2 regions of the Thermopolyspora flexuosa genome follow, and region 2 is predicted to be linked to the other one. Evidence: riboswitches for the same ligand, from Rfam matches in the RefSeq annotation. Region 2 holds a riboswitch; the other holds the start of a gene.
What was found. A riboswitch is a leader RNA that binds a small molecule or an ion and turns the genes downstream of it on or off. The one in region 2 is predicted to bind glycine.
Positions count from the first base shown of each region.

Region 1: linked by a shared signal. The riboswitch ahead of gcvT (glycine cleavage system aminomethyltransferase GcvT) and the one ahead of gcvP (aminomethyl-transferring glycine dehydrogenase) in region 2 are both predicted to bind glycine.

Region 1 covers NZ_VFPQ01000001.1:3,850,823-3,865,644, forward strand. Annotated here, with positions in the region: gene FHX40_RS16305 (P-II family nitrogen regulator) at 1-133, opposite strand, end outside; gene FHX40_RS16310 (ammonium transporter) at 130-1,452, opposite strand; gene FHX40_RS16315 (sigma-70 family RNA polymerase sigma factor) at 1,922-2,866, opposite strand; gene hutI (imidazolonepropionase) at 3,068-4,228, opposite strand; gene FHX40_RS16325 (formimidoylglutamate deiminase) at 4,225-5,652, opposite strand; gene FHX40_RS16330 (allantoate amidohydrolase) at 5,709-7,040, opposite strand; gene hutU (urocanate hydratase) at 7,270-8,934, opposite strand; gene FHX40_RS16340 (LacI family DNA-binding transcriptional regulator) at 9,827-11,224, opposite strand; gene FHX40_RS16345 (hypothetical protein) at 11,310-12,191, opposite strand; glycine riboswitch at 12,384-12,482, shown strand; gene gcvT (glycine cleavage system aminomethyltransferase GcvT) at 12,626-13,774, shown strand; gene gcvH (glycine cleavage system protein GcvH) at 13,771-14,160, shown strand; gene FHX40_RS16360 (L-serine ammonia-lyase) at 14,403-14,822, shown strand, end outside.
Region 2 covers NZ_VFPQ01000001.1:2,704,831-2,719,652, forward strand. Annotated here, with positions in the region: gene FHX40_RS11400 (RNA polymerase sigma factor) at 1-358, shown strand, start outside; gene FHX40_RS11405 (hypothetical protein) at 430-831, opposite strand; gene FHX40_RS11410 (TetR/AcrR family transcriptional regulator) at 975-1,592, shown strand; gene FHX40_RS11415 (DUF5999 family protein) at 1,999-2,199, shown strand; gene FHX40_RS11420 (alpha/beta hydrolase family protein) at 2,419-3,051, opposite strand; gene FHX40_RS11425 (hypothetical protein) at 3,134-3,487, shown strand; gene FHX40_RS11430 (tetratricopeptide repeat protein) at 3,517-4,320, opposite strand; gene gcvP (aminomethyl-transferring glycine dehydrogenase) at 4,439-7,318, opposite strand; glycine riboswitch at 7,383-7,489, opposite strand; glycine riboswitch at 7,490-7,582, opposite strand; gene FHX40_RS11440 (MerR family transcriptional regulator) at 7,668-8,288, opposite strand; gene FHX40_RS11445 (bifunctional nuclease family protein) at 8,613-9,083, opposite strand; gene ftsR (transcriptional regulator FtsR) at 9,258-9,938, opposite strand; gene FHX40_RS11455 (double zinc ribbon and FHA domain-containing protein) at 9,944-10,459, opposite strand; gene FHX40_RS11460 (mannose-1-phosphate guanyltransferase) at 10,950-13,457, opposite strand; gene clsA (cardiolipin synthase ClsA) at 13,462-14,091, opposite strand; gene FHX40_RS11470 (class I SAM-dependent methyltransferase) at 14,337-14,822, shown strand, end outside.

The sequences.
Region 1 (14,822 bases), 1.1 Mb from region 2:
CCTCGGTGTGGCCGCGCTGCCGGCCGTACCCGCTCGCCTCGCTCACCGTCATGCCCTTGACCCCGGCCTGCTCCAGGGCGGCCTTGACGTCGTCGAGCTTGAACGGCTTGATGATCGCCGTGATGAGCCTCATGCGTCCACCTTCTTCTCGCTGGGCTGCGCGGCGGGCAGGGTGACCGGCCCGTTGCTGGTGGCCACGCCGGAGGCGTGGATGGTGCCGAGGTCGTACCCGGTCTCGGCGTGGGTGGTGATGTCGATGCCGGTGATCTCGGCCTCCTCACTGATCCGGAAGCCCATCACCTTGTCGATGATCTTGCCGAGGATCCAGGCGACCACGAACGAGTAGACCATGACCACGACCGGCCCGAGGACCTGGAGGCCGAGCTGGCTCACGCCGCCGCCGTAGAAGAGGCCCGCGCTCTGCCCCTCGAGGGGGTAGGCGGCGACGAAGCCCAGGGCGACGGAGCCGATCAGGCCGCCGACCAGGTGCACGCCCACGACGTCGAGGGAGTCGTCGTAGCCGAGCTTGTACTTCAGGCCGACCGCGTAGGCGCAGATCACACCGGCGAGCAGACCGATGATCGCGGCGCCGAGCGAGTCCACGAAGGCACACGAGGGGGTGATGGCGACCAGGCCCGCGACGGCGCCGGAGGCGACGCCGAGGCTGGTGGAGTGACCGTCCCGCAGCTTCTCCACGACGATCCAGCCGCCCGCGGCGATCGCGGTCGCGATCTGGGTGTTCATGAAGGCGAGCGCGGTGGTCATGTCGACGCCGAGCTCGGAGCCGGCGTTGAAGCCGAACCAGCCGAACCACAGCAGGGCGGCGCCGAGCAGGACGAGCGGCAGGTTGTGCGGGCGCATCGGCTCCTTACGCCAGCCGTACCGCTTGCCCACGACGAGCGCGAGCGCGAGCGCGGCCGCACCGGCGTTGATGTGGACGACCGTGCCGCCGGCGAAGTCCATGATGCCGAGGCTGCCCAGCCAGCCGCCGCCCCAGACCCAGTGGGCGACGGGGAAGTACACGAGCGTCGCCCACAGCGCGGCGAAGACCACCCAGGCGCCGAACTTGGCCCGGTCGGCGATCGCACCGCTGATCAGTGCGACGGTGATGATGGCGAAGGTGAGCTGGAAGGCGCTGAACACGAGGCTCGGGATGCCGGACCCGTCGTCCGCGGTCGCGGTCTCGTGCAGACCCGCCAGGCCAAGGTTGTCAAGCCCGCCGATGATGTTGTTGAGGAACGAGTTCCCCGACTCGTCGAACGCGAGCGAGTAGCCGTAGAGCACCCACAGAACGGTCACGACGATGATGCTCACGAACGACATCATCATCATGTTCAGGACGCCCTTCGCCCTCGTCATCCCCCCGTAGAAGAGCGAAAGGCCCGGCGTCATGAGCAGCACGAGGGCGGCTGCCACGATCACCCAGGCGGTACTGCCGGTATCGATCTCCATCCGATCCGACCCTCCTTACGTATGGCATATGGCCGGCTATCGCGGTACCAGTGCTCTTCGCGCAGGGCGACGTTGACCGGCTGACGCACTGATAGAGGGACCGGGCCGAACGTCGCACCCCGCCGGTCCGCGACCTGCTACCGGCCGCTGCCGGATCGCCGCTCAACCCGTCCGGCGACAGCGTGTTCTTCCGCCGTTTCAGGTCGTGACCCGATGTGTTTCGCGGGTGTGAAACTCGCCACGCACGTGTTTCATTTGGGTTTCCGGCCGCACGGACATCACCGGCCGGTTGCTTCGACGGTGAGATCCGGCATCGGCGACATGGCCGGAAGGGTCCGGCGGAGGGTCGGATCACCAGGTCACAGGCCGGACGCCGGGGCGGAGGCCGGATCACCGGGGCGGGCCGGCGATCCGGTCGGAGGTCGGATCGGAAAGCGGCGTCCGGCCGGGGGGGCGAACCGCCGCCGGCTCAGGCGGCGGCGAGCTTGCGCAGCCGCGCGAGGGCGTCGCGCTCGATGCGGCGGGCGCGGTCGCGGCCGATGCCGTACCGCTCCCCCACCTCGGTGAGCGTGTGCTCACGGCCGTCGACGAGGCCGTACCGCCAGCGCAGCATCTCCCGGGTACGGCCCTCGAGCCCGGTGAGCCACTCCTCCAGCCGCTCGCGCTCGATCGTGGAGATCGCCTGCTGCTCGGGGTCGGCCCACGAGTCGTCGGCGATCATGTCGCCGAGCTCGGTCTCGTCCTCGTCGCCGACGCCGAGCTGCAGCGAGATCGGGTCGGACGCCCAGCGGCGCAGCTCCTGCACCCGCTCGAGCGGCAGGTCGAGCTCCTCGGCGAGGTCCTCGTCGGTCGGCTCGATGTCGAGCTCGGCGAGCATGTCCCGGCGCACCCGCATCAGCCGGGTCATCTGCTCGCCGGCGTGGGTGGGCAGCCGCACCGGCCGGGCCTGCTCGTGGATCGCCCGGCCCACCGCCTGCCGGATCCACCAGGTGGCGTAGGTGGAGAATTTGTAGCCGCGCCGGTAATCGAATTTCTCCACGGCCCGTACCAGGCCGAGATTTCCCTCCTGGATGAGGTCGATGAGCGGCATCCCCCGTCCGGAGTACTTGCGCGCGACGGCCACCACCAGGCGCAGGTTCGCCTGGATGAACTCGTCCTTGGCGCGGCGGCCCGAGATGGCGATGCGTTCCAGTTCCTCGTCGGTCGCGTCCGACGTGAGGGTACGGCTCTCGCCCGCCGGCGGCGCCGGCCCGTCCAGCAGCTGCTCCGCGTAGAGCCCGGCCTCGATGCGCTTGGCGAGCTCGACCTCCTCCTCGGCGGTGAGCAGCGGGACCCGCCCGATCTCGGCGAGGTAGGTCCCCAGCAGGTCCCGGTCCCCAGCCAGGTTGTCCTGCACGCGATTCCCCGTAGCCATGCGTTGGCACCTCTTCCGCCGCGCCTTTGTCACTTGCCCCGACAACGTCCGGCCCGCGGCAAAGATTCCCAGGAGAAATACGACCGGAGAACGGTTCTGGAATCCTCCCGAAGGAGGATGCGCGCCTTCCGCATGGCATCCGGCGGGACGGGAGGGACATAAGCGACCGGTTTCCCGGAAATAGGGATGCCCGATAACGGCTCAGGCCACGCGGGATCCGGCCCGCCACACCTGGGCGACGAGCGGCACCCCCGGCCGGTAGGCGAGGTGCACGTACGAGGGCGCCTCCAGCACCACCAGGTCGGCGCGCGCCCCCGGCCGCAGCGTGCCGACGTCGTCGCGGCGCAGCGCGGCCGCCCCGCCCCGGGTCGCGGCCCGCACCGCCTCCAGCGGCGTCATCCGCATCTCGCGCACCGCGAGCGCGATGCAGAACGGCATCGACGAGGTGTACGACGAGCCGGGGTTGCAGTCGGTGGCGAGCGCCACGGTGACCCCGGCGTCGAGCAGGCGGCGGGCGTCCGGGTACGGCGAGCGGGTGGCGAACTCCGCCCCGGGGAGGAGCGTGGCGACCACGCCGGAGTCGGCGAGCGCGGCCACGTCGGCGTCGGACAGGTGGGTGCAGTGGTCGGCCGAGGCCGCGCCCAGCTCGCAGGCGAGCCGTACCCCGGGCCCCTCGGCGAACTGCCCGGCGTGCACCCGGGCGCCGAGCCCGGCCCGCACGCCCGCGGCGAGCACGGCCCGGGCCTGGTCGCCGTCGAACGCGCCGGGCAGCCCGGGCTCGCAGAACACGTCGGCCCACTTGGCGTACGGCGCGCACGCCTCGAGCATCGGCCCGGCCACCAGCGCGACGTAGGCGTCGGCGTCGACGCCCTCGGGCACGACGTGGGCGCCGAGGAACGTGGTCTCCGGGGTGAACGCGCGGGCGACGCGCAGGCAGCGGCGCTCGTCCTCGACGGTGAGGCCGTACCCGCTCTTGATCTCGAAGGTGGTGGTGCCCTGGGCGAGCAGCTCGGCGGCGAGCCGCCCGGTGCGCTCGGCGAGCTGGGCGTCGGAGGCCGCCCGGGTGGCGGCGACCGTGGTGCGGATGCCCCCGGCCCGGTACGGCTCGCCCGCCATGCGGGCCGCGAACTCCGCGGCCCGGTCCCCGGCGAACACCAGGTGGGTGTGGCTGTCGACGAACCCGGGGAGCACGGCGCGGCCGCCCGCGTCGACGCGGCGGTCCGCGGCCGGGGCGTCGGCCGCCGGGCCGATCCAGGCCACCCTCTCCCCCTCGATGACGAGCGCGGCGTCGGCGAGCTCCTCGCGCTCCGGGTCGGCGAACAGCAGCTGCCCGATCCGGTCGATGAGCACCGACCGGCTCACGGCCTGGCCTCCGCGTCCCGGTCGATCGCCGCGATCGCCTCGCGCAGCAGCGCGCCCGCGTCGCCGAGCACGTGCTCGCCGTCGGCCACGATGCGGCGCCCGCCGGAGACGACCGAGTGCACGTCGGCGGTGGTGGCCGCGTACACCACGACGGCGGCCGCGGTGCCGACGGTGGCGCCCGCGGTGCGCGGGGTGTCGAGCCGGACCGAGACGAGGTCGGCCCGGGCCCCGGGGAGCAGCAGCCCGGCGCCGGGGAAGCCGAGGGACGCGTTGCCGTCCACGGTGAGCATGTTGATCAGGTCCTTCACGCCCCAGTGGCCCCGGTGGCCGGTGGTGGCGCGCTCGCCGTACTCGGCCTCCCGCGCCTCCTGGAACATGTCGATCACCGCGTGGCTGTCCGAGCCGAGGGTGATCGGGCAGCCCGCGTCGGCGAGGCGGCGGCCGGGGCCGATGCCGTCGGCGAGGTCCCGTTCGGTGGTGGGGCACAGGCACACGTGCGCGGTGCAGCCGCCGAGCAGCGCGATGTCCACGTCGGACAGGTGGGTGGCGTGCACCGCGGTGGCGCGCGGGCCGAGCACCCCGCGGTCGTAGAGCACCTGGGCCGGGGTGGCGCAGTAGGCCTCCACGCACGCCTCCACCTCGGCGCGCTGCTCGGCGAGGTGCACGTGGATCGGCGCCGCGTGCCGGTTCGCGAACTCGGCGACCACCGGCATCTGCTCGGCGGGCACGGCGCGCACCGAGTGCACGGCCGCGCCGATCTCCACGTCCGGGGCGTCGGCGTAGGCGGCGGCGAGCTCCTCGGCCCGGGCCGCCCAGCGGTCGGCGTCGCCGTCGCCGAACCGGAGCTGCGGGCCGGTGAGCCGGATGCCGATGCCGCCGGTGAGGTAGCAGGTGTCGAGCAGCGCGATGCGCAGCCCCGCGTCCCGGGCCGCCTGGATGAGCGCGTGGCCCATGATGTTCGGGTCGTGGTACGGCACGCCGTCCGGGCCGTGGTGCAGGTAGTGGAACTCGCCCACGCAGGTGATCCCCGCCAGGGCCATCTCGACGTAGACGGCGCGGGCGAGCGCGAGGTAGGCGTCGGGGTCGAGCACGGCGGCGAGGCCGTACATGTGCTCGCGCCAGCCCCAGAAGTCCCCGGCCTCGTCGGCGACCGGTGCGCCGGGTCCGGGCTGGACCCGGCCGCGCAGCGCGCGGTGGAACGCGTGCGAGTGCACGTTGGCGAGCCCGGGCAGGGTGAGCCCGGCGAGCCGTACCGCGTCCGGCGGGGCGGGCACGCCGGGCACGACGTCGGCGATGCGGTCGCCCTCGACCCGCACGAGCACGCCCTCGGCCACCTCGCCCTGCGGCAGCCAGGCGAGCTCGCACCAGTACAGTGCGCCGTGCGCTGGGCCGTTCTGCGCGCCGTCCGGCGTGGGGACGCTCATGTCGCCGCTCACGTCCACATCACCTCACCCCGCTCCTCCCCCGCCGGTCGCGCCGATCACTCCCCCGTCCGGTGCCCCCGCCGTACCCCGCCCGTGCACAGGTCCTCGAGCACCGCGGCGAGCGCGACCACGCCGGCCTGGCAGTCCTCGGGCTCGGCGTGCTCCTCGGGCGAGTGGGACACCCCGGTGGGGTTGCGCACGAACAGCATCGCGCTGGGGATCCCGGCCGCGGCGAGGATGCCCGCGTCGTGCCCCGCGCCGGTGGGCAGCACCGGTACGGCACGGCCGTCGTCGCCCCGGGCGGCGGTCCCGTTGCCCGCCGCCTTCCCGGCGCCCCGGCCCGGCCGCCTGCCGTTCTCCCCGCCGCCCGCCCGGCCGGCCTCCTCCAGCGCCCGGCCGGCCACCCAGGCGACCCGGTCGCGCAGCGCGACGTCGAAGGCGACGAGCGGGATCCACGACTCGCAGGTCACCTCGTGGCCGTCGGCGAGCTCGGCGACGAGGCGGCGCACCGCGGCCTCGTCCGCGCCCCGGGCGTCGAGCCAGGCGGTGACCCGGCCGGGGATCGCGTTGGCGTTGCCGGGCTCGACCCGCACCTTGCCGAAGGTGGCGACCACGCCGTGCTCCCGGGCGGCCTCGCGGGCGGCGAGCACGGTGGCGGCGAACGGCAGCATCGCGTCCCGGCGGTCGTTGAGCGCGGTGGTGCCCGCGTGGTCGGTGCGGCCGCGGAACTCGAACCGCCAGCGGCCGTGCGGCCAGATCGCGCTCGCCACGCCCACCGGCGCGCCGAGCGGGGCGAGGCCGCGCCCCTGCTCGATGTGCAGCTCGACGAAGACCCCGATCCGGCGCATCGCCTCGTGGTCCCGGCCGAGCGCGTACGGGTCGCGCCCGGCGCGGGCGAGCACGTCGGTGAGGGTGTCCCCGGCGTCGTCGGCGAGGGCGCGCGCCCGGCGCGGGTCGAGCAGGCCGGCCAGCAGCCGGGAGCCCACGCACGGCACGCCGAACCGCGCGCCCTCCTCGTCGGTGAAGCACACCACCCCGATCGGCCGGGCGGGCGCGAAGCCGCGGTCCCGCAGCCGGTCGATCGCAGCGAACGCGGAGGCGACGCCGAGCGGCCCGTCGAACGCGCCGCCGTCCCGCACCGAGTCGAGGTGGCTGCCGGTCACCACGCCGGGGCGCTCGTCCGGGTCGCCCCACCAGGCCCACAGGTTGCCGTTGCGGTCCTCGTACCGGTCGAGCCCGCGCCGGTCGGCCTCCTGCGCGAACCACTCGCGCAGCTCCAGATCCGCGGGTGACCAGGCGTCGCGCCGGTAGCCGCCGGTCCGCCCGTCCCGGCCGATCCCCTCAAGGGCGCGCCACATGCCCTGGAGGCCCTGGCTCTCCGCGCTCATCACCATGCCCGTCCCCCTCGGGTCCGTCCGTCTCCGGTGCCACCCGTCGCCGCCCGCGTCGCCGCACCGTGGGGGCCTCGGCGGATACGCGGGGGTCCGTGTGGCCTTTCCCCGATCCCGGCGTCTCCACGCATCGCGGGCGCCGCGTCGGGCGAGGTGCGTGCCCGCGCGCGGCGGGCGAGCCCGCCGTGGGGGATTGCGCGCGCGATCGGCCGGGATCCGTGCCCGGTCAGGCCTCGCGCATCGGGATGCGTACGGCGTGCTCCTCCGCGACCTCGATGGCCCGATCGTAACCCGCGTCGGCGTGCCGGATGACGCCGGTCGCCGGGTCGTTGCTCAGCACCCGGGCGATCTTCTCGGCGGCGAGCGGGGTGCCGTCGGCCACGGTGACCTGCCCGGCGTGGATGGAGCGGCCGATGCCGACCCCGCCGCCGTGGTGGATCGACACCCAGGAGGCGCCCGAGGCCACGTTCACCATCGCGTTGAGCAGCGGCCAGTCCGCGATCGCGTCCGAGCCGTCGGCCATGCCCTCGGTCTCCCGGTACGGCGAGGCGACCGAGCCGCAGTCGAGGTGGTCGCGGCCGATCACGATCGGCGCGGCGAGCTCGCCGCGGGCGACCATGTCGTTGAACCGCTCGCCGGCCCGCTCCCGCTCGCCGTACCCGAGCCAGCAGATGCGGGCGGGCAGGCCCTGGAAGGCGACCTTCTCCCCGGCGAGCCGGATCCACCGGGCGAGCGACCGGTTCTCCGGGAACAGCTCGAGCACGGCCTGATCGGTGCGGGCGATGTCGGCCGGGTCGCCGGACAGCGCCACCCAGCGGAACGGGCCCTTGCCCTCGCAGAACAGCGGGCGGATGTAGGCGGGCACGAAGCCGGGGAAGTCGAAGGCGCGGTCGTACCCGGCGAGCCGCGCCTCGGCCCGGATGGAGTTGCCGTAGTCGAACACCTCGGCCCCGGCGTCGGCGAACCCGACCATCGCCGCCACGTGCCGGGCGATCGACTCGCGGGCGCGGCGGACGAATCCGGCCGGGTCCTTCTCCCGCTCGGCGGCCATGTCGCGGAACTCGGCGCCGAGCGGCAGGTAGGTGAGCGGGTCGTGCGCGCTGGTCTGGTCGGTCACCACGTCGATCTCGGCGCCGCGGCGCAGCAGCTCGGGCACGACGTGCGCGGCGTTGCCCTCGACGCCGATCGACAGCGGGCGGCGCTCGTCGCGGGCGGCGTAGGCGAGCCGCAGCGCCTCGTCGAGGTTCTCGGCGCGCAGGTCGAGGAAGCCGTGGCGCAGCCGCCGCTCGATGCTGCGCGGGTCGCAGTCGACGCAGATCGCCACCCCGCCGTTCATCGTGATCGCGAGCGGCTGGGCGCCGCCCATGCCGCCGAGGCCCGCGGTGAGGGTGATCGTCCCGGCGAGCGAGCCCTCGTCCGGGCGGATGCGCGCGGCGACCGCGGCGAAGGTCTCGTAGGTGCCCTGCAGGATGCCCTGGGTGCCGATGTAGATCCACGAGCCCGCGGTCATCTGGCCGTACATGGTGAGCCCGGCCCGCTCCAGCCGCCGGAACTCCTCCCAGTTCGCCCACTCGGGCACGAGGTTGGCGTTGGCGATGAGCACGCGCGGCGCCCACTCGTGGGTGCGCAGCACGCCCACCGGCCTGCCGGACTGGACGAGCAGGGTCTCGTCGTTCTCCAGGTCGGCGAGCACGCGGAGGATCGCCTCGAGGCTCGCCCGGTCGCGCGCCGCCTTGCCGGTCCCGCCGTACACCACGAGCTGCTCGGGGTGCTCGGCGACCTCGGGGTCGAGGTTGTTCCGGAGCATCCGGAGGGCCGCCTCCTGCGGCCAGCCCTTCGCGGTGCGCACGGGCCCGCGGGGTGCCCGGAGAGGAGCACTGGAGGACGCCATTGTCCGCCCCTTTCTCTCGTCGTCCGCGGGCCGTCGCGCCACGGGATCGCCGGGCGCGTGCCCTCGGACGGTGGTACGGCCGGCCGCCCGTGCCGGATCCGGGGGGATCGGGCGGGGGCGCGATCGGGGGTGGGGCATCCCGGCGGCCCGGCCACAGGGATGCCCCGATATCGCGCCGCCAGTCCCGGAACGCCCCGCACGAGCGATAACCGGGTACCGGATCTCTAGCGAAGGAGAGGCTCCGCCTTGGCGGAGGTTCCCGCTTTCCCGGGCCGTCAATCCCGCGGGCGGCAGGTGCCCGAACCATCCCGCTTCGCGCCGCCGTCCGGATCAGGCTTCGCCATACCCTCGGACGACGTTCGCCGGTATGCCCGGTAAATCGCGACATCACGGTTACTCGGCGCGTTCGCACGCCCGGCGGCCGGGCGCCGCGGCGGCTCTGCCGTACCGGCCGCGGCCGGGGCGGGACGGGCCTCGGGCGCGGCCGTTGCGCCGGTACGGGGTGCGCCCGGAGGCGCGCAGTCGGTCGGCAAGCGCATATCGGGTGCCCGGCCGAATGATCAGATCAGCTTCCCTTTTTCCTCACCACCGTAATGTCAGGATCGCCAATTCCTACGCACCGCCGTAATGTCAAGGTCGCTGATTGATCTTGGAATTCCGGAGGCGCGATCCCGGGCACGATCACCCGATTCCACGGTTCCGGCGACGGGCGAACAGGCGGCCCCTCGAGAACCGGCGCGGCCTCGCCATGAGCGGCGCGGAGATCCTGCACCGCAGGCCGTACCCCCACGCGGAGTACCGCAAGAAGGTCATCGAGCGGCAGATCGAGCCGATGCACGGGTGCGGCATCCGGGTGCGCCCGGACGGCAGACCCGGCGTGCGGGCGGCGCGCTCAGCCGATCCGCCGCACCGACCCCCGGACCACCACCTCGCCCGGCACGGCGACCACGCGCCCCCGGTACGGCTCGGCCGCGGGCGCCGGCCGCAGCGCGAGGTCGAGGGCGCGCTCGCCCATCCCCTCGGCCGGCGGCCGCACCGTGGTGAGGTCCGGCGAGCCGGCGTGGTCTCCGAACCCGGCCAGGGAGAGCGCGTCCGGCACCGGCACGCCGCGGGCGCGCAGCGTGTCGAGCGCGCCGAGGGCCATCGCGTCGCTCACCGCGAACAGGCACGTCGCATCGGTCCCCTCGGCGAGCAGGCGCTCGGCCGCGGCCCGGCCGCCGTCCCGGTCGCAGGCGGCGTGCAGCACCCGCGGGGCGGGCAGCCCGGCCCCGATCAGGCCCGCGGTGAACCCGGCCACCCGCTCGCGCACCTGCGGCAGCTCGGGCGGCCCGGCGAGCACGGCGAAGCGGCGGTGCCCGAGGGCGGCGAGCGCCTGCGCCAGCCGGGAGGCGCCGCCGCGGTCGTCGGGCACGACCAGGTCGACCGGCAGGTCCCCGAGCGGGCCCGCGCCGGGATCCGCCGCAGGCAGCTCCCGGGCGACGCACGCCACGCGGCCGCCGATCGCCTGGTAACGCTCCAGCTCGGCGCGGAGCCCGGATGCCACCGGCACGGCCACGGCGTCGACCCCGGCGAGCACGATCGCGCGGGCCCGCTGCGCGCGCAGGGTCGCGAGATGGGCGATCTCGCGTTCCGGGTCCCCCCGGCCCGCGCCGACCAGCACCGCGAGGCCGTCGCGCTCGGCGGCGCGCAGCACGCCGTCGGCGAGCGCGGCGAAGTACGGCTCGGCGAGGCCGGGCACGACGAGGCCGACGAGGTCGCTCGCGCCGTGCGCGAGGGTGCGGGCCACGAGGTTGGGGGTGTAGCCGAGCTGCCGGGCGGCCTTCTCCACCCGCTCGCGCAGCTCGCTGCCGACCCGGCGCGCGCTCGCCGGGCCGAGCACCCGGGACGCGGTGGCGAGCGAGACCCCGGCGAGGCGCGCCACGTCGTCGAGGGTGACCACCCCGCGCGGGTTCCGGGCCGTGCGGGTCCGCGCGCCGCGCCCGGCGCCCCGGGCCGCCCGGCGGCGCCCGCCGCCGTCGTGGGACGCGAGGCGCCCGTCCCGCCCCGGCGCCCGCCCGCCGCCGGGGACGCCGTCGGCCCGCGCCGCCTCCGCCGTACCGCCGCCCGGACCGGAACCGGCGGCCGCTCGTCCGTCCGGCGGGCCGGAGCGGGTGAGGCCCGCCCGGTCCCCCGCCCCCGTCCCGCCGCCGTCGGGCGCCCGGCCGGATAATCCGGCTAATCCACCGGTCGCCGACTCCTCGTGCACGTCCGATGACCCGTCGTGCCGATCCGTGGACGTACGATCACCCACGACGTTCCGCCCTATGACCACGTCTGTGCGCCTTCCGCCGCATTGTGGTTGTGGAGTCAAGTATCTCCCGTCCGGAGGGTGGACGTCAGCGGAGGTAACGGGGCGGACGGCGGCGGCGCAGCGCCCGCGGCGGCACGAAGCGCCGCTTGCGGGCCGGGACGCGGGGGCGCACCCGCCTGGCCCGCCGCGGCCGGTCCGCGGACGCGGTGATCGACGGCAGGTCGTGGCGGCCGGAGAGGAACTCCTGGAACGCGATCTTGGCGCGGATGACCGGCCGCCGCCAGCGGACCTCCCGGCGCATCGCCTTCGCCATCTTCCCCGGGTTGGGGCGGCGCGCGCCCGGGGCGAAGAACCAGCGGGCCCACGGCGAGCCCGGGCGGGCGAGCCGGATCGCGCCCACCACGAGCAGGACCGGCACGAACAGCCCGACCAGCCCGGTCCAGATCTTGCCCTTGAGCAGGGTGATGACCGCGAGCACGAGGTTGAGCACGAGCACCGCGACGGCGAGCCCGCCGTGCACCGGCACGCCGCCGATGCTCTCCCAGGTGAGCGGGCGCAGGCCGAGCAGCAGCAGCCCGGTCATCGCGACCGCGACGAACACCGCGTCGACCGAGGTGCGCCCCTCCTCCGACCAGTACACGTCGCGCAGGTGGAGGATGAGCGCGAACTCGTCGAGCACGAGCGCGGAGCCCACGCCGAAGACCGCCGCGGCGAACGCGTACCAGCCGGTGGAGTGCGCCGAGACGAGCAGCCCGGTCACCCCGCCGACGAGCATGAGCACCACGCCGAACACCACATGGTGGATGTGCAGGTCGCCGATGCTGACGTTGCGGAACCAGCCCACGCCCGCGCGGATCAGCCGCACGTGCACCCGGGTGACCACGAACGCGAGGATGAGCGCCACGAAGAAGCAGAACAGCGGCAGCCGCCGCTGTTCGACGATGGTCTCCTGGAACCACGTCAGCACGTTTCGGTCACCCCCCGGTCGGTCGACCCCGTCCCCAATCCCACCATCACCCGGGCGATGGCCGGACCGCGCGCGGGCCGCCGGGGAGGCGGGCGGGCGGGAGCGGCCGTGCCGTACCGACCGGCGGAAACACGGATTCGCCGCGCCCTCTGGCGGAAACCGCCCATCCTGCTACGCTGGCGGTGACACCGTGGATTCCGCGCGGGAGAGTGCCCCGGCAGCCGGTCGGGGCCGCCGAAGGAGCAATCCCCTCCCCGAGAACCTCTCAGGCCAACGAACCGCGCGGAAGTGGTGCCCTCTGGAAAGCAGGCCGGCACGGCCTCGCCGAAGGTGAAAGTCCGGTAAAGCCCGGGCGAAGCTCTCAGGCACAGATGACAGAGGGGGAGGATGCCCGACGATACTGCCCGCATCCGACCCAGCTGAGGTGCCGCAGCATGTCCCGATCCACACCGCTCCACGGCGTGCACGAGAGCCTCGGTGCGACCATGGTCGACTTCGCCGGATGGCGCATGCCGCTCCGGTACGGCAGCGAGTCCGCCGAGCACCGCGCCGTCCGCACCGCGGCCGGGCTGTTCGACCTGTCCCACATGGGGGAGATCTTCGTCACCGGACCTCAGGCCCCCGCGGCGCTCGACCACGCGGTGGTGAGCCGCGTGTCCGGGCTCGCGCCCGGCCGTGCCCGCTACACCATGCTCTGCGCGCCCGACGGGGGCGTGCTCGACGACCTGATCGTGTACCGGCTCTCCGCCGAGGAGTTCCTCGTCGTCGCCAACGCGGCCAACGCCGAGCGGGTCGCCGCCGAGCTCGCCGCCCGGGCTGACGGCTACGACGCGGTCGTCGCCGACCGGTCCGCGGCGCACGCGCTGCTCGCCGTACAGGGGCCGCGCTCCGCCGAGGTGCTCGCCGCGGCCGGGGTCGCCGACCTCGACCTCGGCGAGCTGCGGTACTACGCGGTACGGCCGGCGAAGGTGGCCGGGATCGGCGCGCTCGTGGCGCGCACCGGCTACACCGGCGAGGACGGGTTCGAGCTGTTCGTCGCCACCGACGACGCGGTGCGGCTGTGGCGGGCGCTGGCCGCGGCGGGCGAGCCGTACGGCCTGTGCCCGGCCGGGCTGGCGGCGCGCGACACGCTGCGGCTCGAGGCGGGGATGCCGCTGTACGGCAACGAGCTGACCACGGAGGTCACCCCGTTCGACGCCGGCCTGGGCCGGGTGGTGGACTTCGGCGACCCCGGCGAGCCGCGGGAGTTCGTCGGCCGGGCGGCGCTGGAGGCCGCCCGGGACGCCGCGGACGGCCCGCGCCGCCGCCTCGTCGGCCTCGTGGCGCGGGGACGGCGGGTCCCCCGGCGCGGGTACGCGGTGGTGAACGCCGCCGGCGGCGCGGTCGTCGGCGAGGTGACGAGCGGGGCGCCCTCTCCCACGCTCGGCAAGCCGATCGCGATGGCGTACCTGACCGGCCCGGCGATCGGACGGATGATCGGTAACGTGGCCGACGAGCGGATCGAAGGCCTGGCGGTGGACATCCGCGGCAGGCACGAGCCGGTCGACGTGGTCGATCTGCCCTTCTACAGGAGGAACAGGTGAGCAGCATCCCTGAGGAGCTCGGGTACAGCAAGGAGCACGAGTGGGTGGCCGGGCTCGACGACGGCCGGGTGGTGACGATCGGCATCACCGCGTACGCGGCCGAGCAGCTCGGCGACGTGGTGTACGTGCAGCTCCCCGAGGTGGGCGCCACGGTCCAGGCCGGTGACGCGGTCGGCGAGGTGGAGTCGGTCAAGTCGGTGAGCGACGTCTACTGCCCGGTGAGCGGCGAGGTGGTGGAGATCAACGAGGCGGTCGTCGACGACCCCTCGCTGATCAACTCCGATCCGTACGGCGAGGGCTGGCTGTTCAAGGTGCGCACCACCGGCGAGGCCGAGGAGCTGCTCAGCGCCGAGGAGTACGCGGCGCTCACCGCCGGCGACTCCTGACCGGGCTCGTTCGTCCTGTCGTGGCCCGCCTCCCGCGGGTGGGCCACGCGGCCGATCCGGCCTCTGGCTCGCGCCGACCTGGCCCGGTATAACCGGACGTACCACTCAGAGCAGATCAAACAGGGCGTCACGCGCGCCGCACCGACCGGGCGTGCGCGGGCGCCCGCCGGCAGGGGACCCGCCGACCCGACCGGGGCCGGCGGCGACACCGATACGGCCCACCGGCCGGAAAGGCGTGACCCATGGCCATCAGCGTCTTCGACCTGTTCAAGATCGGCATCGGCCCGTCGAGCTCGCACACCGGCGGCCCCATGGTCGCCGCGCACCGGTTCGCCCGCCTGCTGCACCGCGAGGGCCTGCTGGACAAGACCCGCCGCGTCCGGGCCGTGCTGTACGGCTCGCTCGGCCTCACCGGCAAGGGGCACGGCAGCGACAAGGCGGTGCTGCTCGGCCTCGCCGGGGAGACGCCCGAGCGCGTCGACGTCGACACCGCCGACGAGCGGGTGGCCGCGATGCGCGCCTCCGGCACGGTCCCGCTGCTCGGCACCCACGAGATCCCCTTCGTGGTCGGCGAGGACCTCGTCTTCGAGCGCGGTACCTCGCTCCCCCGCCACCCCAACGGTATGCGGTTCTCCGCCCTCGACGGCACGGGTGACGTGCTG
Region 2 (14,822 bases):
CGAGGAGCTGCTGCGCACCAGCCGGCAGCCGATCAGCCTCGACTCCACGATCGGGGAGGACGGCGAGACCCGGATCGGCGACCTCATCGAGGACGTCGACTCCCCCGAGGCCTCCGAGGTGGTGGACCGGCAGCTGCTCGCCGCCCAGCTCCGCGAGGTGCTCGACAACCTGTCCCCGCGCGAGGCCAAGATCATGTCGCTGCGGTTCGGCCTGCTCGACGGCAAGCCGCACACCCTCGACGAGATCGGCAAGCGGCTCGGGCTCACCCGGGAGCGCATCCGGCAGCTGGAGAAGGAGTCCCTGTCCAAGCTGCGCCACCCGAGCAACACCCGCCCGCTGCTCGACTGGGCGAGCTGAGCTTGAAAGGCACACCGCCCCGCCCGGGCCGTACCCGGGCGGGGCGGACTCGTCCGTGGGGCCGTCTCCGGTCAGGCCGCCTTGGACGGGACCCGGCGCGGCAGGCGCGGGATCCCGGTGAGGCGGTGCCGCTCGCGCCAGGTGCGCAGGCGGTCGACCTCCGCGGTCCACTTCGCGCCCGCGGGCGTGGCCTTGGCCTTGCGCCGCCGGATGCGGTCGTCGTACGCCTTGGCGCCGAAGGTGGCGCGCTGGGCGGCCTCGGCCGCGCGCAGCGCCTCGGTGAGCGCCCGGTCAAGGGCGACGGCCGCGGCGTGCAGCTCCTCCAGGGGCCGCCGCTCCGCCTGCGCCCGGAGGAACTCCTCCTCGGCGCGCGCGACCTTCTCCAGCAGCTCCCCGTAGCCCTTCCCGACCTCCTGGTCGGCGTGGTAGCGGACCTCCGCCTCCCGGCTCACCCGCGGTCGGAAAAACGCCATCGTCAGCCCTTCCTCACCTGTCGTTCTCGCCCTCCGGCGACGTCGTCGAAAGGTAGCGTACGCCGTCCGGAAAGCGGCCGTGTCATCCGGGCCGCCCCGGCTCCGGGCGGCCGTGCGGCGCGCCGCCCTTTACAAAGTAAGCCATGGGCGGGAGACTGGGCGCCATGCCGGCGAAACGCCCACCGATCCCGCTGTCCCGCGAGCGCATCATCGAGGCCGCGCTGCACATCGCCGACGGGCAGGGGCTGCGCCGCCTCACCATGCGGCGGCTCGGCGACGCCCTCCAGGTCGAGGCGATGGCGATCTACCACCACATCCCCGGGGGCAAGGAGGCGCTGCTCGACGCCCTCGCCGAGCACGTCACCACGGTCACCGTCGACGCCGAAGGCGGTGACTGGCGGGAGCTCGCCCGCGCCTGGGCCCGGGCCTGCCGGGCCGCGCTGCTCGCCCACCCCGGCGTGCTCGCGCTGGCGATGACGCGGCCGCCGCGCGGCCGGGCCGCCGCGGCGCTGCGGGAGCACGTCGACCGGCTCGGCGACGCGGGCCTGCCCGCCCCCGCCGAGGCGCTGCGCACGATCCGCGCGTACGTGATGGGGAGCGTGGCGATCGAGGTGCAGCGGTCGGGCTGGAACGGCGAGGCGGTGGAGTCCTCCGACGAGGCGGTGGCCGCGTTCGAGCGCGGCCTCGACGCCGTCATCGCCGGCCTCGCCGCGGGCCTCGCCCCCGGCGCCGCCTCCCCCGGCGCGGCCACCCCGGTGTGAGGCCCGGCAGGGCCATCCCGGCATGATCCCCGAACCACCCGAAAGGATCATGCGAAACCGGCGTGCGGCCGTGGCCGCTGATCTAGACTGTGCCCCACTCGTGGCCCGGAACGAGGGCCGCCCGGGGCGGGCCGGTGTGATCGCGCACGTCCGGAAGAGGACGTAACCGTTCGTTTATCGGTCCGGCGGCGTGTCGCGCCCGCTCCGTTATCCTGCACGAGGCACCCTTGTGGTTTAGACCACATTGCGGTGACCCCGCGTTTGGGGCGGTGGACGACCCACCCACCGGCGACACGGAACCGTCCAAAGGGACTATGTCGCCACGAAGGTGGACGCCCCACACTGGGAATTGTCAATGTGTGGTACGCCACATTCACCACGGGAAGAGAAGACGGAGGCACGCGCTATGTGCCCGCATGAGCCGCCCTGTCCGCCCGCGGACGCAGCGGACCGCGAGGCAGCACGCACCATCGCCGCCCACCCCGAGCAGGGCTGGAGCCTGCTGTGCAACGGGGTCGTCCTGTTCGAGGACACCGGCGAGCTGCTACCGAACGGCACGATCATCGCACCACACCGGCCGACCGACCTCGCGGTGAACGCCGCCTGACACCACCGAGGCCGACCGCCGGCGGGCCACCCCGCCTGCCGGGCGTTCACCGGGGGACACCACCGGGGGGAGACACGACCGGGGGAACCACCGGGGGCATCTGGACGACGGCGTGCGAGACGAAGGGCACGCGAATCGGGGGCACCCACACGAGGCGGGCCGGAGCGACGCGGCCATGGACACGCGTCCCCGCCTCCCGGGCCTCGCATCGGGGCCCGGTCACCCGTGATCACCGGCCGCGGCGCGGCCTGCCGCGGTGACCCCCGCCAGCCCGTCCACCCATTCGGCGACGATCTCGCCCACGCGCACCGGGTTCCGGGTCAGCTCGTGCCCTTCGCCGGGCAGCACCACCACACGCGCGGCGTCGGCCGCGTCCGGCACCCCGAACGGATCGCGGTCCCCGTTGACGACGAGCACGTCCACGCCCGCCTCGCGCAGCTCCGCGGCCCGCGACCGCTCCGGGCGGCCCGGCGGGTGCAGCGGGAACGCCAGCGCGACCACGCCGATCGCGCCCGCCGCGCGAGCCGTACGGCAGGCGACCCGCGCCCCGTTGCTGCGGCCGCCCTGCACCAGCGGCAGGCCCGGGTAGCGGTCGCGCAGCGCGGCGACCACGGCCAGCCACGCCTCGTCCTGCCGTGCCGCGGATCCGGGGGCGCGCGCCCCCGCGACCCGGAACGGCTGCACGACCCGCGCCACCGTGCCGCCGATCGCCCGCACCGCGTCCCGGACCGCGAGCAGGTCGGCCGACTCCACTCCCCCGCCCGCCCCGTGCGTGAGCACGAACAGCAGCCGCGCCTCGGCCGCCTCGTCGATGTCCACCCGGGCGGGCCCGCGCGCGGTCGCGATCTCCAGGCCCCGGACCTCCACGGGCCGCAAGGTTATCGCCCCGGTTCCGGCCGCGCCACGACCGGGGGTGGCGATCTAGATTGGAGGCGTGGCAGACGATCGCCTCTCCCGTGATGAACTGCGCGCCGTGATCGACGCCCGGCGCGAACTCGGCCCCGAGTACGAACCGGCCCTGGTGGAGTCGTTCCTCGACAAGCTCGAGGACGGCATCGCCGCGAAGGTGCGCGCGGAGGTCGACGCGCGCGTTCCCGAGCGGCAGCAGGCCAGGGGGCGCAGCGACCCGTCCCTGACGATGGCCATGGGCTCGCTCGCCCTCGGCATCCCGCTCACCGGCATCGCGGCCGGCAACGGGGGCCTGACCGGCCTGCTCATCGCCTGGGGCGGCATCGTCGCGGTCAACGCGGTGCACGCCCTGAACCGGCGGCGCCGCGACCGGCGCTGAACCGGCACCCGGCCACCCGCCGGGGCCGCTCAGGCGAGGCCGCGGTCCCGGCGCAGCCGTACCTGGTGGGCGAGGCGCTCGTCCTCGTGCTCCAGGCCGTACCGCCAGACCTGTTCGGCGTCCTCGTCCCGGCCGCGCAGCGGCAGGGTGCGGGCGAGCAGCTCGATGGCGAGGGCGTCGGTCTCCGGGTCGGAGCCCTCCTCGATCGCCCCGGCGAACTCGCCGCAGGCCATGTCGAGGTGGGCGATGCCGAGCAGCACGCGCAGCCGGGGCGCGTCGGCCACGTCCGGCACCTCCAGCGCCTCCAGCAGCACGTCCGCGGCCTCCCCCGGCGCGCCCTCCTCCAGCAGCAGCTCGGCCAGCTGCTGGGCGGCGCGCGAGGCCGCCTTCGGGTCGCCGGTGGCGAGCGCGGCGCGCAGGTGCTCCTCGGCCTCCTTGCCGTCCCCCTCGCGTACGGCGAGGCGGGCGAGCGCGAGGTGCGCCATCGGCAGGTAGGCGGGGTTGCCCACGCCGATCACGGCCTGCCAGGCCGCCCGTGCCTGCTCCCACTGGCCGTCGCGCTCGAACCCGCGGGCGAGGTGGCAGGCGCCCTGCGCGGCGTACTCGGGGTGGCCGCTGGCGAGCGCGGCCCGCGCGGCCTCCCGGGCGCGCTCGTGCTCGCCGCGCTCGTCGAGCACCACGGCGAGCCCCACCGCCGCCTGGGCGTGGTCGGGGTCGTCGCGCCGCGCGGCCATCCGGGCCAGGATCTCCTCGGCGCCGGCGAGGTCGCCGGCCTCCGCAAGCCGCCGGGCCTCGTCCAGCGACTCCCGCGGGCGCAGCTCCTGGGCCGTCATCGAGGTCTCCCCTCCGCAAACGATCTCCAGGATCTTAACGGCGCCCGCGTCCGCCCGCCCGGCACACGCCGATATTCCTCACGATTCACGCGAACCGTGCCGGGCGGGCGGGTCCGGGTCAGTCCTCGAACGCCTGCGGCGGCGGGCAGGCGCACACCAGGTTGCGGTCGCCGTACGCCTGGTCGATGCGGCCCACCGGCGGCCAGTACTTGTCCCGGCGCAGCCGCGCCACCGGGTAGGCGGCCTCGGCCCGGCTGTAGGGGTGCTTCCAGTCGTCGGCGGCGACCGCCTCGGCGGTGTGCGGCGCGTTGCGCAGCGGGTTGTCGGTGCGGTCGTAGGCGCCGGAGGCGACGCGGTCGATCTCCTCCCGGATGGCGATCATGGCCTCGCAGAACCGGTCGAGCTCGGCGAGGTTCTCGCTCTCGGTCGGCTCGATCATGAGCGTGCCGGACACCGGGAAGGACATGGTCGGCGCGTGGAAGCCGTAGTCGATCAGCCGCTTGGCCACGTCCTCGACGGTGACGCCGGTCTGCCGGGTGATCTTCCGCAGGTCGATGATGCACTCGTGCGCGACCAGCCCGTTGCGGCCGGTGTAGAGCACCGGGTAGTGCGGCGCGAGCCGCCGGGCGATGTAGTTCGCCGACAGGATCGCCTGCTCGGTGGCCCGGCGCAGGCCCTCGGCGCCCATCATCCGCAGGTAGGCCCAGGAGATCGGCAGGATCGACGCCGAGCCGTACGGCGCGGCCGACACCGGCCCGGTCCCGCCGGCGGTGAGCGGGTCGCCGGGCAGGTACGGGGCGAGGTGGGCGCGCACCGCGACCGGGCCGACGCCGGGGCCGCCGCCGCCGTGCGGGATGCAGAAGGTCTTGTGCAGGTTGAGGTGGGAGACGTCGGCGCCGAACTCGCCGGGCCGGGCGAGCCCGACCAGCGCGTTGAGGTTCGCCCCGTCCACGTACACCTGGCCCCCGGCCTCGTGCACCCGGGCGCAGATCTCGGCGATCCCCTCCTCGAACACGCCGTGGGTGGACGGATAGGTCACCATGATCGCCGCGAGCCGGTCGCCGTGCTCGGCGATCTTCTTCGCCAGGTCGCCGAGGTCGACGTCGCCGCGCTCGTCGCAGGCGACCACCACCACCCGCATCCCGGCCATCACCGCGCTCGCCGCGTTCGTGCCGTGCGCGGAGGCGGGGATGAGGCACACGTCGCGGTGCCCCTCGCCGTTGGCGCGGTGGTAGGCGCGGATCGCGAGCAGCCCGGCGAGCTCGCCCTGCGACCCGGCGTTCGGCTGCAGCGACACCGCCGCGTAGCCGGTGATCTCGGCGAGCCAGCGCTCCAGCTGCCCGATCAGCTCCAGGTATCCGGCCGCCTGGTCGCGCGGGGCGAACGGGTGGATGTCGGCGAACTCCGGCCAGGTGATCGGCTCCATCTCGGTGGTGGCGTTGAGCTTCATCGTGCAGGAGCCGAGCGGGATCATGGACCGGTCGAGCGCGACGTCCCGGTCCTGCAGGCGGCGCAGGTAGCGCAGCATCGCGGTCTCGGACCGGTGCTCGTGGAACACCGGGTGGGTCAGGTACGGCGTGCGCCGCAGCAGGTTATGCGGCAGCGCGTCCCCGGCCTCGCGGTCGACCGCGTCCACCTCGGGCACGGCCGCGCCGTCCGCAATGCCTGCCGCCTCGGCGAACGCCGCCCAGACCGCCTGAAGGTGGTCGGCCGTGGTGGTCTCGTCGCAGGTGACGCCGACGTGGTCGGCGTCCGCCCGGCGCAGGTTGATCCCGCGGTCGAGGGCGGCGGCGACCACGGCGTCGGCCCGGCCGGGCACGTGGGCGAGCACGGTGTCGAAGAACTGCCCGTGCACCACGCGCACCCCGAGCCGGCGCAGCCCCTCGGCGAGCACCGCGGCGTACCGGTGGGTGCGCCGCGCGATGCGCCGCAGCCCGTCGGGCCCGTGGTAGACGGCGTACATGCTCGCCACCACGGCGAGCAGCACCTGGGCGGTGCAGATGTTGCTCGTCGCCTTCTCCCGGCGGATGTGCTGCTCGCGGGTCTGCAGGGCGAGCCGGTAGGCGGTACGGCCGGCCGAGTCGACCGACACCCCGACCAGGCGTCCGGGCAGCTGCCGCTGCAGGCCGTCCCGCACCGACATGTAGGCGGCGTGCGGGCCGCCGAAGCCGAGCGGGACGCCGAACCGCTGGGTGGTGCCCACGGCGATGTCGGCGCCGAGCTCGCCGGGGGCCTCCAGCAGGGTGAGCGCGAGCAGGTCGGCCGCGACGACCACGAGCGCGCCGCGCTCCTTGGCCTGGGCGGCGATGCGCGGCAGGTCGGGGATCGCCCCGCCCGCCCCGGGGTACTGCACGAGCACCCCGAAGACCTCGCCCTCGGGCAGGTCGCCGGCGAGGTCGGCCTCGCGCAGCTCGATGCCGAGGGGTTCGGCCCGGGTGCGCAGCACCGCCTTGGTCTGCGGCAGGGCGTCGGCGTCCACGACGAACGCGCCACCGCGCCGGGCGACCCGGCGGGCGAGGGTCATCGCCTCGGCCGCGGCGGTCGCCTCGTCGAGCAGGGAGGCGTTGGCGATCGGCAACCCGGTGAGGTCGGCGACCATGGTCTGGAAGTTGAGCAGCGCCTCCAGCCGGCCCTGGGAGATCTCCGGCTGGTAGGGGGTGTAGGCGGTGTACCAGCCGGGGTTCTCCAGCACGTTGCGGCGGATCACCGCGGGGGTGATCGTGCCGTGGTAGCCGAGGCCGATCATCGAGGTGACCACCCGGTTGCGGGAGGCGATCCTCCGCAGCTCGGCGATCGCCTCGGTCTCGGAGACCGCGGGCGGCAGCCGCAGCGGCGTGGCCGTGCGGATCGCCTCGGGCACGGCCGCCTCGAGCAGCTCGGCGAGCGAGGCGTACCCGACCGTGCGGAGCATGCGCTCGCGCTCGGCGTCGTCAGGGCCGATGTGCCGGGTGGCGAACGGCGGTGCGGCGAGTTCGGCAAGCGGTGACCGATCGGTCATCGAGACCTCCTGAGCGGGTCGGATCCGCGCCCCTGGCCGCCGGGACCGGGCGCGTGCGGTTTTCCGTTCCCCCTCTGTCATCGGCACCTGAGAGCTTCATCCCCGGATGGTCGGGGATTTGCACCTTCGGTGAGGTGTGCCCGGCCGGGCGCACCCGCTTTCCAGAGTCGCCTCGCTCACGCGGTACGGCTGCCTGAGAGTTTCCGGGGACGTTGCTCCTTCGGCGCCGCGGCCCGGGGCCGCGGTCTCTCCCGCGTGAGGTCGTCGGCCGTCGGATGTCGGTATGCGGTTGTGTGGATCCGGATACTGCGCGACGGGTGGTGCTGCGCCCGAGGTTACCGCCCCGAGGTTACCCGGTGCGGCGTACCCGCCTGCGCCGGGCCAGCTCGTCGTCGGGGTGGTCGTCCCGCTGCGCGGGGTCGGCCACCGCGCGCTCCCCGGGCAGCTCGGCCAGCGTGCCCTCCACCTCACGCCAGATCCGGCCGAGGGCGATGCCGAACACGCCCTGGCCGCCCTGCAGCAGGTCGATCACCTCGTCCGGCGAGGTGCACTCGTACACGCTGGCCCCGTCGCTCATCAGCGTGATCTGGGCCAGGTCGGCCACCCCCCGGGTGCGCAGGTGCTGTACGGCGGTGCGGATCTGCTGCAGCGACACCCCGGTGTCGAGGAGGCGCTTGACCACCTTGAGCACGATGATGTCGCGGAAGCTGTACAGCCGCTGCGAGCCCGACCCGTTGGCCGCCCGGATGCTCGGCTGCACCAGCTCGGTGCGGGCCCAGTAGTCGAGCTGCCGGTAGGTGATCCCGGCCGCGGCGCAGGCGACCGGACCGCGGTAGCCCATGTCTTCGGGCAGCGCCGAGGGCCGCTCGTCGAACAGCAGACCCTGCTCGCCCGCGCGCTCCCGCGCCGATTCGCGCTGCGCCGGATCGGGCCGGCCGGCCGTCTTGTTCTCGCCGCTGCTGACCGCCACGCGGACCTCCGGCTTTCTCTCATCCCACGGTCTGATCTGGGGGTTCGTGAGCGACAACCGTGGTTTCACATGCACCGTAGGACCGTGACCATCCGCAGTCAACGATCCCGCTCGGCGCGTCGTGAAGCGTAAATACCCGAAATGAGCAATCCACCCGGGTGGCTTTCGCGGTGGTTCCCCCCGTTCCGCGGCCGCTCGCCGGACTCGCCGCCGGGCACGCCGGAACCCCGCGCCACGCCGATCGCCCGGCCGCCCCGCCCAGGGCGCACACCGGGCCCAACCCACGGCTCGCCGCCCCCTGCCGGCGGGCCGTACCGTCCGGCCTCAGCCGGCCCGGCCGAAGTCCTCGGGGGTGACCGTGTCGAGGAACGCGCGGAACTTCTCCACCTCGTCCTCCTGGTCGTCGGGGATGGTGACCCCCGCCTCCCGCACGACCTCCTCGGCCGCGTAGATGGTGGCCCCCGTGCGCAGGGCGAGCGCGATCGAGTCGCTCGGTCGCGCGCTCACCTCCACGCCGTTGGAGAACACCAGATCCGCGAAGAAGATGCCGTCACGCAACGCCACGATGTTCACCGTGCTCAGCCGCACGCCGAGCGCCTCGAGCACGTCCTTGAACAGGTCGTGGGTGAGCGGCCGCGGCGGCGGCTCCTCCGCCTGGGCGAGCGCGATGGCCGTCGCCTCGGTCATCCCGATCCAGATCGGCAGGTACCGATCCCCGTGCGCCTCCTTCAGCAGCACGATCGGCTGGTTCGAGGGCATCTCGACGCGAACGCCCACAACCTCCATCTGCAACACTGGCGACTCCACACTCCCTGGCCGCTCAGCACCTCTCGCTTGCGTCGCGGGAAGCCTTCGCTGGCGGCATTGCCGGTTCGCTCAGCACGCCTGCTTCGCGTTCCTTTCCCGCGGCGGACCTTCGCCGCAATTCAACCTAACACCCTCTGGGGCGATAGTGCCCCGAAGGTTGACTTACCTTCCGAGAACGCCTCGAACCCCCACACGGAGCAAAGCCGTGTGCAGGTCGAGCAGCAGCCCGGCGAGCTCGCGGGCGGACTCGTCGGCCTGGGCGGCGGCGCCGGGTTTACGGCGGCGCAGCAGCGGCGCGATCGCCTGCTCGATGAGGGCCACCTGGCGGTCGGCCGCGGCGCGGATCACCCGCAGGTGCCGGGGCTGGATGCCGAACCTGGCGAGCTCCCCGGCGGCGCGCGCGATCCGCAGCGCCTCGGCGTCGTACCGGCGGCCCTTCGGGGCGAGCAGGCCGAAGGACTCCAGTTCGTCGAGGGTGTCGCCGTCGATGCCCGCCGACCGGAGCAGCTCGTCGCGGCTGAGCCGTACCGGGACCGGCGGCGGCTGGTCGTCCAGCGGCCGGGGCCGCTGGAACTGGAAGGTGCCCTGCTCGGCGTCCTCCAGGTGGTTCTTGATCACCCGGAGGGGCAGGTAGCGGTCGCGCTGCGCGGTGAGGATGTAGCGCAGCCGCTCCACGTCGGCGTGGGTGAACTTGCGGTAGCCGGACGGGGTGCGCTGCGGCTCGATGAGCCCCTCGGCCTCCAGGAAACGGATCTTGGAGACGGTGATGTCGGGGAACTCGCCCTGCAGCAGGGCGAGCACCTCCCCGATGCTCATGTACGCCCGTGCGGCCGCCTCACCCATGGGCGTTACGCCCCTTGCTGCCCGCTCGTGAGGAAGACGAGGCGGAACTTACCGATCTGCACCTCGTCCCCGCCCTTCAGGGGATGCTCCTCGATGCGCTCCCGGTTGACGTAGGTGCCGTTGAGGCTGCCCACGTCGCGCACGGTGAACTGGCCGCCGCGCCGGTAGAACTCGGCGTGCCGGCGGGACACGGTGACGTCGTCGAGGAAGATGTCGCTCTCCGGGTGGCGGCCGGCCGTGACGAGGTCGCTGTCGAGGAGGAACCTGCTGCCGGCGTTCGGGCCGCGGAGCACGACGAGGAGCGAGGTGCCCGGCCGCAGCCCCTCGAGGGCCGACCGATCGGGCATGAGCGACTGCCCGGTGGCCTCCGCGTCCAGCGCTTCGATGCCCGCGATGGAGATCGTCGAGGTGGTGTCGCCGGGAGACTCACCGCGCAGGGCGAGAGGCGACCCGCATCTCGAACAGAAACGGGCATCCCCGGGGTTGGCATGACCGCACTGCGTGCAGTAGACGCTGGGCATCGATCGGCTCGGCCTCCTACCGCGAAGTCGCGGCTACGGTGCTGTGGGCGCGCCTCGCTTCTTCGCTTCTCAAGACTTCCTCAGACTGCGAATGCCGCAACCTACGCTGATGAGGCGCAAAGGTCAAGACGGAGTGCGGAACGACCCTTGCGATGGCCCCAAAGGTACCGCCGGAAAGGGCGGGCGGTCCATGCCGCCGCGCCGCGCACATGATCCTCCCGGCGGCCGGCACGACCGCGGGAGAGCCGAGCGCGCCGGTCGTCGATGACCCTCCGGCGCCGCCCGCCGCAGGAGACCAAGCGTTCACAGCGCTCCTCGTCCGTCGTCCGCATCCGCACCACTTTCATTGATCTTATGACACGGCGGGCGCGTGCAGTATGGGGAACCGGGCGGGTGAATTTCACCACTCGCCGCGGGCCGCGCCGCCCGGCCGGCCGCGCGGCACGCGCGCAATTCCACGCCCCAATTTACCGGCGGTTTCCGGCGGAGGTCAGGAGGATCCGGCGGCCTGCTCGACCACGGCGGCCCAGCGGTCCAGCAGGGTCTGGGCGGCGTCCACGTCGTCGGCCTCGGCCCACAGGTGGGTGACCGCCTCGGCCGGGTCGGGCAGCACCAGGGCCCAGCTTCCGTCCTCCTCCACCACCCGGACCCCGTCGGTGGTGTCGAGGGTGCGGCCCTCGGCGGCCTCCACCACCGAGCGCATCACCGCGCCCTTCGCCGCCCACGGGGTGGGCACGGTACGGCGCAGCAGCTTCGCCTCGGGGATGCGGGCGTCGATCTGGCTGAGCGACAGCCGGGTGCGCGCCACCAGCCCGAGCAGGCGGAGGAAGGCCGCGAAGCCGTCCACGGTGGGGGCGAACTCCGGCACGATGAACCCGCCCCGGCCGTCCCCCGCGAAGATCAGCGCGGGGTCGGCGGAGGCGGCCGAGGTGAGCGCGTCGAGCGCGGTGGAGGTCCACCGCACCTGCACGCCGTGGAAGCGGCACACCTGCTCGGCGACCCGGGTGGTGGTGACCGGGAGGGCGACCGTGCCGCCGCGCCGCTCGGCGGCGACGAGGTCGAGCACGACGAGCAGCGCCCGCTCGTCGCTGACCAGCTGGCCCATCTCGTCCACCAGCAGGATGCGCTCGCCCACCTGGTCGAACCGCACGCCGAACGCGGCCCGGGAGGAGCCGACGAGCTCGGCGAGGCGCTGCAGGTGGCGCCGCCGCTGGGCGAGGGTCTCGGTGGGCGCGGTGTGGTCGAGCCGGTTGTTGACGGTGAGCACCTCCACGCCCACCCGGCCGAGCAGGGCGGGCAGCACCAGCGAGGCGGTGCCCCCGGCGCAGTCCACCACGACCTTCATCCCGGCCTCGCGCACCCCGCTCATGTCCACGCACCGCACCAGCGCGTCGACGTACTTCTCCACCGCGCGCGGCGGGAAGCGCAGCTCGGCGATCTCCCCGGGGAAGGCGCGCCGGTACTCCTGGCGGGAGAAGATCCGCTCCAGCTTGCGCTGGGCGGCCCGGGACAGGTCGGCCCCGTTGCCGTCGAGGAACACGATGTCCACGCTCTGCGGGTCGCCGGGCGTGGTGCGCAGCGCCACGCCGCCCGCGACGTTCTCGGCGGCGGTGTGGAACCGGGTCACCGGGAGCGGGGCGGCCTCCAGGTCGAGCACGTTGATCGCGCCGGCGGTGAGCGCGCCGATCACCGCCCGCTTCAGGGCGCGGGCCGCCCGGGAGGTGTCCCGGGAGGTGACCACGGTGTCGCCCTTCTTCAGCATGGAGGCGTACGCGGTGGCGAGCCGTACGCAGTGCTCGGGGGTGATCTCGACGTTGACCAGGCCGGAGACGCCGCGCGGGCCGAACAGGTTGCGGCGGCCGCGGGACTCCCAGATCACGCTGGTGTTGACCACCGCGCCGGCCTCGATCGTCTTGAACGGGTAGATCTTCACCCCGGAGGAGACGTACGCCTCGGCCTCGACCACGCACTCGTCGCCGACGACCGCGCTCTCCTCGATCCGGGCCGAGCTCATCACGTCGGTGTTCTTGCCGATCACGCAGCCGCGCAGGGTGGCGCCCGGGCCGATGTAGACGTTGTCGTGGATCACCGCGCGGTGCACCAGCGCGCCGCCCTTCACCACGACGTTGCTGCCGAGCACGGTGTACTCGCGCAGCTCGGCCCCGGCCTCGACCTTGGCGTAGTCGCCGACGTAGAGCGGGCCCTTGAGGATCGCCTCGGGGTCGATCGAGGCGCCCTCGGCCACCCACACCCCGGGGGACAGCTCGAACGCGTCGAACTCCAGGCGCACCCGGCCGGACAGCGCGTCGGCCTGGGCCCGCAGGTAGCTCTCGTGGGTGCCGACGTCCTCCCAGTAGCCGTCGGCGACGTACCCGTACAGCGGGGCGCCGCGCGCCAGCAGGCGGGGGAAGACGTCGGCGGACCAGTCGACCGGCCGGTCGGTGGCCACCTCGTCGAGCACCTCCGGCTCCATCACGTAGATGCCGGTGTTGACGGTGTCCGAGAACACCTGGCCCCAGGTGGGCTTCTCCAGGAAACGCTGCACCCGGCCCTGCTCGTCGACGATGATGATCCCGAACTCCAGCGGGTTGGGCACGCGCTTGAGGCCGATGGTGACCAGCGCGCCGTTCTCCCGGTGGAACCGGATCATGTCGGTGAGGTCGATGTCGGTGAGCGCGTCGCCGGAGATGACGAGGAAGCGGTCGTCGCGGAGCCGGTCGGCGGCGTTCCGCACGCTCCCGGCGGTGCCGAGCGGCATCTCCTCGGTGGCGTAGTGGAGCGTCATGCCGAGCTCCTCGCCGTCGCCGAAGTAGTTGCGGATCAGCGCGGCGAGGAACTGCACGGTGACGACCGTCTCGGTGAGGCCGTGGCGGCGCAGCAGCCGCAGCACGTGCTCCATGATGGGGCGGTTGATCACGGGCAGCAGCGGCTTGGGCTGGTTGGCGGTCATCGGCCGCAGCCGCGTCCCCTCACCGCCCGCCATCACGACGGCCTTCAACGGGTCACCCTCCGGTGGTCTGCACCTCGCCGCGCCCGCGGCCGCGCCGCTCGCCGCCCGCGTCCGCATACGCCGCGATGAGCCGGCGTACCTGTACGACATACAACACCCCGGCCCACCAATACAGACCTGTTCCCCAGATGGCGAAGGCCCAGCCGAGCACCCGGGCGGGCTCGGCGTACCAGCCGTCGTGGCCGGCGAGGAACAGCAGCGGGAAGGCGTACAGCAGGCTCGCGGTGCCCGCCTTGCCGACGAAGTGCACCGGCAGCGCCGGGCCGTACCCGAGCCTGCGCAGCACCGGGGGGATCCACAGCAGGAAGGCGTCGCGCGCCACCACGGCGGCCGCGAGCCACCACGGGATGATCCCGCGCAGGGTGAGGCCGGCGAGGGTGGCGAGGATGTAGAGCCGGTCGGCGAGCGGGTCGAGCAGCCGGCCGATCCTGCTCACCTGGTTCCAGGCGCGGGCGAGACGGCCGTCGAGCCAGTCGGACAGGCCGGCGAGGATGAGCACGAGCACCGCCCACACGTCCGCCTGCGGCCCGAGGACCAGCCACAGGAACAGGGGGACGCCGAGCAGGCGGAGCAGGCTCAGCACGTTCGGGATCGTCCACACTCGGTCTTCCGCGCCAGTCACAGCTCGACCCTATAAGGTCCGCTCCGGCGCGCCCGCGCAGGTGAAGGGCGCCGCCGCCGGAGACCCGGGCCCCGGGCGGTCCCGCCGCGGAGGGGCGGGGAAACGGACAGCGATAAAGATCTGCTCGCAAATAAGCACAGCAATGCGCGCGGAGCGGCGATCGACGCAAAGGACGGCAGGGCGACCAGAACAGTTATCTGCGGGAACCAATCCGAAATCGGCGCCGATCCCCCTACCGTACGGCCATGGCGTCGGAAGCAGCCTTCTTCCTCGGACAGTTCCTCCGCTCCCCCGTCACCACGGGCGCGATCATGCCGAGCTCGCGGTACCTGGCGGCGGCGGTGGCCACGCCGATCCTGGAGCGCGGCGATCCGGTCGTGGTCGAGCTGGGGCCCGGCACCGGCCCGTTCACCGCGGAGATCCAGCGCCGGCTGGGCGGGCGCGGGCGGCACATCGCCGTGGAGATCAACCCGCGGCTCGCCCGCCGCCTGGCGGAGCGGCATCCGCAGGTCGAGCTCGTGGTGGACGACGCGGCGCGGCTGCCGCACCTGCTCGCCGAGCGCGGGGTTCCGGCCGCGGACGTGATCGTCAGCGGGCTGCCGTGGGCGTCGTTCACCGCGGGGGTGCAGGCCCGGCTGCTCGACGCCGTGCTCCGCGCGATGCGGCCGGACGGGGCGTTCACCACCTTCTCCTACGCGCACGCCCGCCCGCTCGCCCCGGCGATCCGGTTC